Regions from separate parts of the Paraburkholderia sp. BL17N1 genome, predicted to be linked through region 1. Evidence: riboswitches for the same ligand, from Rfam matches in the RefSeq annotation. Region 1 holds a riboswitch; the other holds the start of a gene.

Region 1 (5,015 bases):
CCATCGCGTCGGGATGAGTGGCCTGCGAAACCGCGGTGTTGAGCAACACGCCGTCGAAGCCCCATTCCATCACCTGCGCCGCATGCGACGGCACGCCGAGACCGGCGTCGACGATCAGCGGCACGTCCGGCAGACGCTCACGCAACACGCGCAGGCCATATGGATTGATCACGCCCTTGCCGGTGCCGATCGGCGCGCCCCACGGCATCAACGCTTCACAGCCGGCGTCCAGCAAGCGACGGCCGATCACGAGGTCTTCGGTGCAATACGGCAGCACCTTGAAGCCGTCCTTGACCAATTGCGCGGCCGCTTCGATCAGGCCGACCGGGTCGGGCTGCAGCGTGTAATCGTCGCCGATCAGTTCGAGCTTGATCCACTCGGTTTCGAAGATTTCGCGCGCCATATGCGCGGTCGTCACCGCCTCGCCGACGGTCAGGCAGCCGGCCGTGTTCGGCAGTAGCGGTACGCCGTGGCGCTTCAGCAGATCGAAGAAGCCGGCTTCCGCGCCGCCTTCGTTCATTTGCCGGCGCAGCGCGACAGTCACCATGCCGGGCCGCGCGGCATCGATCGAATCGGATAGCGATTGCAGCGACGGATAACGCGAGGTGCCAAGCAGCACGCGGCTCGCGAAAGTCTGGCCGTAGAGCGTGAGCGCGTCGGCGGTATTTGGGGAAGTCATTTGCATAATCTTTTGTCTCCGGCAATCCGGCGTTTCAGGCAATGCATGGCGGTCGTTCAGCCGCCAGCCACGGGTTGCACGACATCGAGCCTGTCGCCCGCTTGCAGCGCGCGCGCCGCGTGCTGGGTGCGCGCCACGAAGTCGCCGTTCAAGGCGACCGCAAACGGCGGACGCGCGCCGAACGCGGTCAGCGCGTCCGCGACAGTCGCGCCCTCGGGCAGCGACAACGGCTTCTGATTGATATGAATGTCCATGGTGTTCGAATACGTTTCAGTCGATGGCGAAAGCGGCGTGGCGGGCAGCGCTCGTCTGAGTCATGACGGGTCGCGCAACGCTCATGCCGGCTCCCGCGCGGAGTCCAGTTGAAAAAGCTCGCTCCAGCGCGCGTCGCGCTGCCAGTCGGCGAAGGCATCGGCGTCGCCGATGCGGCCGTCGAGCAGCGCCGCGGCGAAGCGCACGGCTTCGTCGGCGACTTCGGGCACGATCATGTAGCCGTGCCGGTACAGGCCGTTCACGCGCAGTGTCTGCGCGCCGTCCCACAGCAACGCCGGACGGTGGTCCGGCAGAGTTGGGCGGCACTGCGAATTCAGTTCGAGGATGCGTGCCTCGCCGAAGCCGGGATGCACGGAAAACGCCGCGCTCAGCAGTTCGAGCGCGGAGCGCACGCTGACCGGCGACATGTCCTCGCCTTCCACTTCGGTCGCGCCGATCACGTAGAGATCGTCCTGCTTCGGCGCAATGTAGAGCGGATAGCGTGGATGCAGCAGCCGCACCGGCCGCGTCAGCTTGATACCGGGCGCATGCACGCGCGCGACTTCGCCACGAATGCCGCGCAGCGTAGGCAGCACGGACTTCGCGCCGAGGCCGCGGCAATCGATTGTGATACGCGCGGGCGGCAGCGCACGCTCGTCGACCGGCGTATTCCAGTGCGTGTCGACGCCGCGTTGCGCGAGGCCCGCAGCCAGCGCGGTCAGCACCTGACGGTTGTCCAGCTGGCCTTCACGCGGCAGCAGCCAGCCCTGGTTGAAACGGCCCGCCAAAGCAGGCTCGGCGGCGCCGAGCTGCGCGCCCGCCAGGGTGACGAAGCCGCCGTCCAGCAATTCATCCGGAGCGTTCGAGCGCACCCGGCGTTCGAATAGCGGCGCTTCGGTGCGGTCGGCGTGATGCCAGACGACCAGCGTGCCGTTGCGCTGAAAGAACACCGGCTCAGGAAGTTCGGCCAGCACTTGCGGCCAGGTGTCGAGCGAACTCGCGCCGAGACGGGTGATCAGCAGTTCGGCGCTGGCGGCTTCCGCGAGCGGTGCCAGCATCGCCGCGGCGACCCACGCGGCCGATTGCGTGCCGGCGGCATCGCCACGTTCATAGAGCGCCACGCGATGCCCCTGACCGGCGAGCCGCCACGCCACCAGCCGCCCGCACAGGCCACCGCCGAGCACGGCGAAATCGGGTTGTGCAGAACGCGTCATCGCGCACACTCCGTTTCAGGACGGCAAGCAAAGCTGAAGCACCGCGCGCCGACGGCGGCGTGACGAAGAGCAAAACACATATCTGAAGAATAGGCGGTCATCGAGTCCTTTCCGTACGGCAACAAAGCGCTCGTACCCAGGACGAAACCGGCGGGTGAGGCCGGCCAGGCAATGCGCGATCCAATGACGGACGCTGCCCGGCGGGGAATGGAAGACTGGCTGCTTCCGGAAACTTCCCGCGCCGGTATTACCCGGATCGGGTGCAAAGGGTGTCTCTCAGCCTCGCCGCCGCGCCATGAAAATCATGCCGCCTGTGCGCGAAGCACCCCTGTTTCGTCGAAGGTCATTAGACCATAAAAGGCGCGGCGCCCGCAAACCAGCGGCTGGCCGCGTCGCGCGCGATTTGATCCGACACCATCTTTCACGTTATCAATGCGGCCGAAGGCGGCGCTCTGGCACAATGCCAGCACAGGACGCCGCACGGACGCGGCGCGGGCGGCACGCCGTCCCGCCGTGTTCGCAACTGCAGCGGCGCGGGGCCTCGCGGCGCAAATTAATTTTCGCTTAAGGGCTTCACGCCAGAATCTGACGCTCACTCAGGCGTGCGTTCGTCGAGCACGACGCCCGGGCATGTACCGCAAACCCGCCGCAGGGCAGCCCGCAGACGAGCTGCCCGAACGGGGTCAGCCCCAATGGGCCACCCCGATGGGCCAGCACTACTTCAGGATGCTCATGACACCGAATACCTCTGCCAGCCCCGTGCTGCCGCCGGACGAAAAAGTCTCCGCCTGGAGCCTGATCAAACCTTACTGGGTTTCCGAAGAACGAAAAACGGCCTGGGGCCTGCTCATCGCGATCATCGTGATGAATCTGCTCGTGGTGTGGATCAACGTACGGCTGAACCGCTGGAGCGCCGACTTCTACAACGCGCTGCAAACCAAGAACGTGCACGACTTCCCGCACCTGCTGATGGTGTTCTCGGGGCTCGCGTTCGGCTTCATCATTCTCGCGGTGTACGGCCGTTACCTACGCCAGATGCTCGGCTTCCGCTGGCGCCAGTGGCTGACCACGCGCTACCTGAACGAGTGGCTGAACGACAGCGCCTTCTACCGGATCGAGCGCGACCGCCTCGCCGACAACCCCGACCAGCGGATCAGCGACGACCTCCAGTCGTTCGCCACCAGCACGCTCTCGCTGACGCTCGACCTGCTGTCCACCGTCGTCACGCTGGTGTCGTTCATCACGATCCTGTGGTCGCTAGCCGGCGCGCTGACCATTTCGCTCGGCGGCATGCCGATTGAGATTCCCGGCTACATGGTGTGGGCCGCTGCGCTCTACGCCGTGGTCGGTTCGCTGATCATCCAGAAGGTCGGCCATCCGCTCGTGCCGATCAACTATCAGGCGCAGAAAGTCGAGGCGGATTTCCGTTTCGGCCTGATCCGTCTGCGTGAAAACGCCGAACAGATCGCCTTCTATAACGGCATGGAGACCGAGAAGAAGAACGCGCATTCGCTGTTCGGCCGTATCCGCGACAACTGGTGGCAGGTGATGAAGTACACCAAGCGGCTCACCTTCGTGCTGAGCTTCTACGGCCAGATCGCGATCATCTTCCCGCTGGTGGTCGCCGCACCGCGCTACTTCGCCGGCGCCTTCACATTCGGCGTGCTGATGCAGATCTCCAGCGCCTTCGGCACGGTCAGCGATTCGTTTTCGTGGTTCATCAACAGTTACGGCACTTTGGTCGAATGGCGCGCTACCGTGAACCGGTTGCGTGAATTCAAGCGCGTGGTGCACGCGCCGCGTTTGAAGGAATCGGTCTCGCCGGCTACCGCGCATGGCGGCATCAATCTGCATTTCGTCGACGAGGACAAGCTCTCCACCGACGGCCTCAAGCTCGCCCTGCCCAACGGCAATCCGTTGTCGCGCATTCGCGATGTCGCGATTCAGCCGGGCTCGCGCTGGCTGGTGCGCGGCCCGTCGGGCTCGGGCAAGAGCACGCTGATGCGCGCGCTCGCCGGCTTGTGGCCGTTCGGCGATGGTTCGATCGACGCCCCGGTCAACGCGCGCATGATGTTCATTCCGCAGGTCAGCTACATGCCGATCGGCACGCTCAAAGCGGCGCTCGCCTATCCGTCCGCCGCCGACACCTACACGGACGACGAATGCCGCGAAGCGCTCGTCGTCTGTCATCTGTCGGAATACGCGGACCGTTTGCAGGAAACGGGACACTGGACCCGTATTCTGTCGCCGGGCGAGCAACAGCGCCTCGCCGCCGCTCGCGTGCTGCTGCACAAGCCGGACTATCTGTTCCTCGACGAAGCCACTAGCGCGCTCGACGCGGAAAACGAAGCGCGTCTGTATCGCCTGTTCACCGAGCGGCTGCCGAAGGCGGCGATTGTCAGCGTCGCGCATCGCGAGTCGCTGGCTGCGTTCCATGACGAGACGCTCGACGTCGAGCGCTCGGGCGAAGCGGTCGCGGCATGACCACTATGAGCCGCGTCAGCGACCTGAACGACGCGGGCAGCGCCGGCTTCGAGCGCGTCGTGCTGATCACCGGCGCGGGCTCCGGCATCGGCGCGGCATTGGCCAGACGCATCGCCGCGCCGCGCTCGGCCTTGATGTTGCACGCACGCGGCGCGGATCAGGAAGCGCGTGAACGGCTCGCGCAAGTCGCCGCCGATTGCAGCGCGAACGGTGCGCGCTGCGCGACGGTGTTCGGCGATCTCGCCGAACGCGGCGCGGCGGAACATGTGATTCATCAAACGCTGGCGAGCTTCGGCGCACTCGATCAACTGGTCGCCAACGCAGGACACGCGCAGCGCCAAACGCTGAATGCGCTCGATCCCGACGCGCTGAGCGCAGCCTTCGCG
Region 2 (5,015 bases), 980 kb from region 1:
CGGCTCATGCCGTCGCATGCGGAAAGGCTCATCAGGACGGCCGCGATGGCCGCAAACATACCGATTTGACGTATCGATTTCATGATGTTGACTCCAGTGGTTACGGTCGGCAGTACACACCGCCCATGCGTTTGATGGTATCGCCGCATCCTGTATCCGGATGTGTGCGCTTGTCAGCGAAACGACGGTTTCGTAATCAAGTGTTTCCCTCCGTCTAGCACGCGGCGTGCCCGGGCGGCGCAAACGAAAAAGCCCGCCATTGGCGGGCTTCGTTGCTGCAATGCAGAGGTTTGGCGGGTCGGGTGGCGTAATAACGACGCCCGCCCCGCGAACCGAACCTTACTGCCGCTGATAAATCTCGGCGCCTTTCTTCATGAACTCGATCGACTTCACTTCCATGCCTTTCTTCAGCGCTTCGTCGTCGGTGACGCCTTGTTGCGCGGCGAATTCGCGTACGTCCTGCGTGATCTTCATCGAGCAGAAGTGCGGCCCGCACATCGAGCAGAAATGCGCGACTTTCGCCGAATCCTTCGGCAGTGTTTCGTCGTGGAATTCGCGCGCCTTGTCCGGATCGAGACCGAGGTTGAACTGGTCTTCCCAGCGGAACTCGAAACGCGCTTTCGAGAGCGCGTTATCACGCACCTGCGCGCCCGGATGGCCCTTCGCCAGATCGGCGGCGTGCGCGGCGAGCTTGTAGGTGATGATGCCGGTCTTGACGTCGTCCTTGTTCGGCAGCCCGAGGTGTTCCTTCGGCGTGACGTAGCAGAGCATCGCCGTGCCGAACCAGCCGATCATCGCGGCGCCGATGCCCGACGTGATGTGGTCGTAACCCGGCGCGATGTCGGTCGTCAACGGTCCCAGCGTGTAGAACGGTGCTTCGTCACACCATTCGAGTTGCAGGTCCATGTTTTCCTTGATCAACTGCATCGGCACGTGGCCGGGGCCTTCGATCATGGTCTGCACGTCGTGCTTCCACGCGATCTGCGTGAGTTCGCCGAGCGTCTTCAGTTCGCCGAGTTGCGCTTCGTCGTTGGCATCGTAGATCGAGCCGGGACGCAGACCGTCGCCGAGCGAGAAGGCCACGTCATACGCCTTCATGATTTCGCAGATGTCTTCGAAATGCTCGTACAGGAAGCTTTCCTTGTGATGCGCGAGGCACCACTTCGCCATGATGGAGCCGCCGCGCGAGACGATGCCCGTCATACGCTTGGCCGTCAGCGGCACGTATTGCAGACGCACGCCCGCGTGAATCGTGAAGTAATCGACGCCTTGCTCGGCCTGTTCGATCAGCGTGTCGCGGAAGATTTCCCACGTCAGGTCTTCGGCCTTGCCGTTGACCTTTTCCAGTGCCTGGTAAATCGGCACCGTGCCGATCGGCACCGGCGAATTGCGGATGATCCACTCGCGCGTTTCATGGATATGCTTGCCGGTGGAGAGATCCATCACCGTGTCGCCGCCCCAGCGGATCGCCCACGTCATCTTGTCGACTTCCTCGCCGATGGAGGACGTCACCGCCGAGTTGCCGATGTTCGCATTCACCTTCACGAGGAAGTTGCGGCCGATGATCATCGGCTCGCTTTCCGGGTGATTGATGTTATTCGGGATGATCGCGCGGCCGCGTGCGACTTCTTCGCGCACGAATTCCGGCGTGATCGCCGTGAGACCGTTCGGGCCGAACGCGCTGGCGCCGAACGCCTGGCCCGGATGCTGGCGGCCCATCATCGCCGCGAGCTTTTCACCGTTCGGCCCGCTTGTCTTGAGGCTCTCCAGATACTCGGCGCGGCGCTGGTTCTCGCGAATCGCGATGTATTCCATTTCCGGCGTGATGATGCCTTTGCGGGCGTAATGCATCTGCGAGACGTTTTTGCCGGCGATCGCGCGGCGCGGCGTGCGATGCAGGCCCTTGAAGCGCAGATCGGCGGTGGCCGTGTCGGCGGCGCGCTCGCGGCTGAAGTCGCTCGACAGACCCGTCAGCGCTTCGGTGTCGCCGCGTTCTTCGATCCAGGCCTGGCGCAGTGCGGGCAGACCCGCGCGGATGTCGATCTTGGCTTCCGGATCGGAGTAAGGGCCCGACGTGTCGTAGACATAGACCGGCGGATTCTTTTCGCCACCGAAGCTGTCGGGGGTGTCGGCCTGCGAGATTTCGCGCATCGGCACGCGGATGTCGGCACGCGAGCCGGTCACGTAGACCTTGCGGGAATTCGGCAACGGCGCGACAGCGGCTTCGTCGACGTGAGCGTCGGCGGAAAGGAACTTCGGATTGGCGTTCATCGTATCTCCTGTGTCGACCGGAGTTGGCGCTTTAGCGCTTACTCCGGTCCCATGCAGAGCAGTCGACCAGAGTTGGCGCTTTAGCGCCTTACTCTGGTCCCATGCAGAGCATGGCGTTGAGTGGGGCGGCTAAGCAGGAGACGAGACGGAAGTAGTCGGAATTCGCGAGAGATGAGCCAATAAAGCTTGGCTGCGAAATCCGTACGCTTCCCTGCGCTGGCATTATCCAGATCAGGTTCAAAGGGTATTTCTCACCCACGCGGCACGGACCTCCAACCTCCGTGCGACGCAGGACCCCCGCGTTAGCAGCGCACACGATACACCGGGCGCCCGCTGCTTGGCAACCCATCTTGAAAAGTCGGATGATGGAAATAACAGCGGGCCGCTACGCGCTTGTTGCGGATCGACGGGGCGGCCGCAGATGCCGCGGCAAAAAGTTTCGCGTGGCGCGCGGGGCGTTGCTTACAGCGTGAAATCGTCGGCGGCTTCTGGCTGAAACAGGATCTTTTCCAGCTTCAGCACTTTCTCAGTACCGCTTGGCGGCGTGAAGCGGATGCGCTCGCCGCGTTTGGCGCCGAGCAAGGCAATGCCGGCGGGCGAGAACACGTTCAGGCGGCCGTGCGCGAAGTCCGCATTGGGCGGATAGACCACGGTCCAGGTCATCTGCTCGCCGCTGGTTTCGTCGACCAGCGTGGCTTGTGAGTTCATCGTGACGACGTTGGCAGGTATCTCGCGCGAATCGACAATCACCGCGCGTTCCAGCACGTCGTCGAGCATGTCTTGCAAACGCGCGTCCGCGCCTGGCCTGGCGGCGTGTTTCTCGAGACGGGCGACGTCGAGTTCGGTGAGGTAACAGGTTTTCGTCTTTTTCACGACGGGTACTCCAATTCGATCTGCATTTGAGGGAACAGCGTGCGGATGAGATCGGCCCGGAGCCCGACAACGCGGCTCAGGCAATGGAGCGGGCAGCGTTAGATCGAGCGCCGGGCGGCGTGGAGCGGGAGCGTTCGGGACGGCTCGCCGGCGTGGCGCGGCATGAGTTCCGCGCGCGCGCAGCCGGTTGCGCGGCGGGGGCGCAAACGGAAGAAGGCACGGGAAGTCGGAAAGCGCATCGAGGTAGTCGGCAGGCAGCGAAAGAGAGTGAAGAGGGCGCCGCCATTCGTCTTACTGAATGCGCGCGATCGAAAGGGCAATGTTAGCACGCGAGTCGTGCATCGCCGGACGTGTTCGCGCTTCAGGAAAAAAGCTGGGAAAAATTGCAAACGCGCTGTCATAACCCGCCGTGTGGTCCGACAAACGTGCAGATCCTGATTGGAGCATGTCATGCAAACCGCCGGACTCCGCCGAGACCATCGGCGTTTCACTCGAAGCGTCGCGCTCGCTATCGCGCTGACCACGCTGCTGGCCAGCGGCCTCGCGGACGCGGCCAGCGCCGTCTGCAGCGCGCATAGCCCGGCGCATCGCGTGGCGCTGGTCGAGCTGTACAGCAGCGAAGGCTGCAATAGCTGCCCGCCCGCCGACAACTGGCTGAGCCAATGGAAAAACAGCGGCGCGACGCAAAGCATCGTGCCGTTGGCGCTGCACGTGGACTATTGGAATAGTCTCGGCTGGACTGACCGCTTCTCGCAACATCGTTTCACCGAACGTCAGCAGGCGCTCACCGATCTCGGCGGCGGTCACACCATCTACACGCCGGAGATTTTCGTCTCGGGACGCGAACTGCGTAGCTGGTCGCGACGCGACAGTTTCGAGAGCAGCATCGGCAAAGTCGTCGGCGAGCCGGCGCAAGCGAACGTCGCGCTCGAACTCAAGCAACAGCAGACGCCGGGTGCGTTCAACGTCACGGCGCAATTCACCAGCAAGTCGGCGGACACAGCGGGCCAGCTGGACGCCTACCTCGCTGTCTATGAGAACTCGCTCAGCTCGCAAGTCGGCGCCGGCGAAAACAGCGGCGTCACCTTGCATCACGAACGCGTTGTGCGGCAATGGATCGGCCCGGTGCCGCTCGTCGCGGGCAACGCACAGATTCGCCGCGATATCCGCATCCAGGACGCAACCGCGGATGCCAACGTCAACGCGCCCGCCGACCGCTTCGGCGTGGTCGCCTTCGTCGAAAACGAGGCGACCGGCGATGTTCTGCAAGTGGCCGAACTGGCCGCGTGCCATTGATCGCCGCGTCCGCGCTCAGAGGAGAGTTTCATGGCAACCCATCATGCACTTCGCGACACTGTGCCGTCCACCGAGCCGCAAAAAAGCGGTGCGATCCATCCGCTGTGGGTGCGTCTCACGCATTGGCTCAATGCGCTCGCCGCCATCGTGATGATGTTGTCGGGCTGGCGCATCTACGACGCCTCGCCGATCTTCCCGGCGTTCCATTTTCCGCCCGCCATCACGCTCGGCGGCTGGCTCGGCGGCGCGCTGCAATGGCATTTCGCGGCGATGTGGCTGCTGGTTTTCAACGGCCTGCTGTATCTCGCATTGAACCTCGCGAGCGGGCGCTTCGTGCGCAAGTTCCTGCCGGTGTCGCCGCGCGCCGTGCTGCACGACTTCGTCGCCGCGCTGACCGGCAAGCTCTCGCACGCTGACTTGCGCGTCTATAACGCGGTGCAGAAATTCGCGTACCTGTTCGTGGTCTGCGATCTGATCGTGCTGGTGCTCTCGGGCCTCGCGATCTGGAAGTCGGTGCAGTTTCCGCTTCTGCGCGAACTGATGGGCGGCTACGACAACGCGCGCATCGTCCACTT

What was found. A riboswitch is a leader RNA that binds a small molecule or an ion and turns the genes downstream of it on or off. The one in region 1 is predicted to bind thiamine pyrophosphate.
Region 2: linked by a shared signal. The riboswitch ahead of thiC (phosphomethylpyrimidine synthase ThiC) and the one ahead of B0G82_RS07840 (FAD-dependent oxidoreductase) in region 1 are both predicted to bind thiamine pyrophosphate.

What each region holds. Positions count from the first base shown of each region.
Region 1 is NZ_RBIW01000001.1:1,767,197-1,772,211, reverse strand. It holds gene B0G82_RS07850 (thiazole synthase) at 1-679, opposite strand, end outside; gene thiS (sulfur carrier protein ThiS) at 736-933, opposite strand; gene B0G82_RS07840 (FAD-dependent oxidoreductase) at 1,015-2,145, opposite strand; TPP riboswitch at 2,362-2,485, opposite strand; gene B0G82_RS07835 (ABC transporter ATP-binding protein/permease) at 2,878-4,629, shown strand; gene B0G82_RS07830 (SDR family oxidoreductase) at 4,626-5,015, shown strand, end outside.
Region 2 is NZ_RBIW01000001.1:2,751,310-2,756,324, forward strand. It holds gene B0G82_RS12440 (glycine zipper 2TM domain-containing protein) at 1-83, opposite strand, end outside; gene thiC (phosphomethylpyrimidine synthase ThiC) at 340-2,271, opposite strand; TPP riboswitch at 2,462-2,580, opposite strand; gene B0G82_RS12450 (GreA/GreB family elongation factor) at 2,734-3,144, opposite strand; gene B0G82_RS12455 (DUF1223 domain-containing protein) at 3,595-4,440, shown strand; gene B0G82_RS12460 (cytochrome b/b6 domain-containing protein) at 4,471-5,015, shown strand, end outside.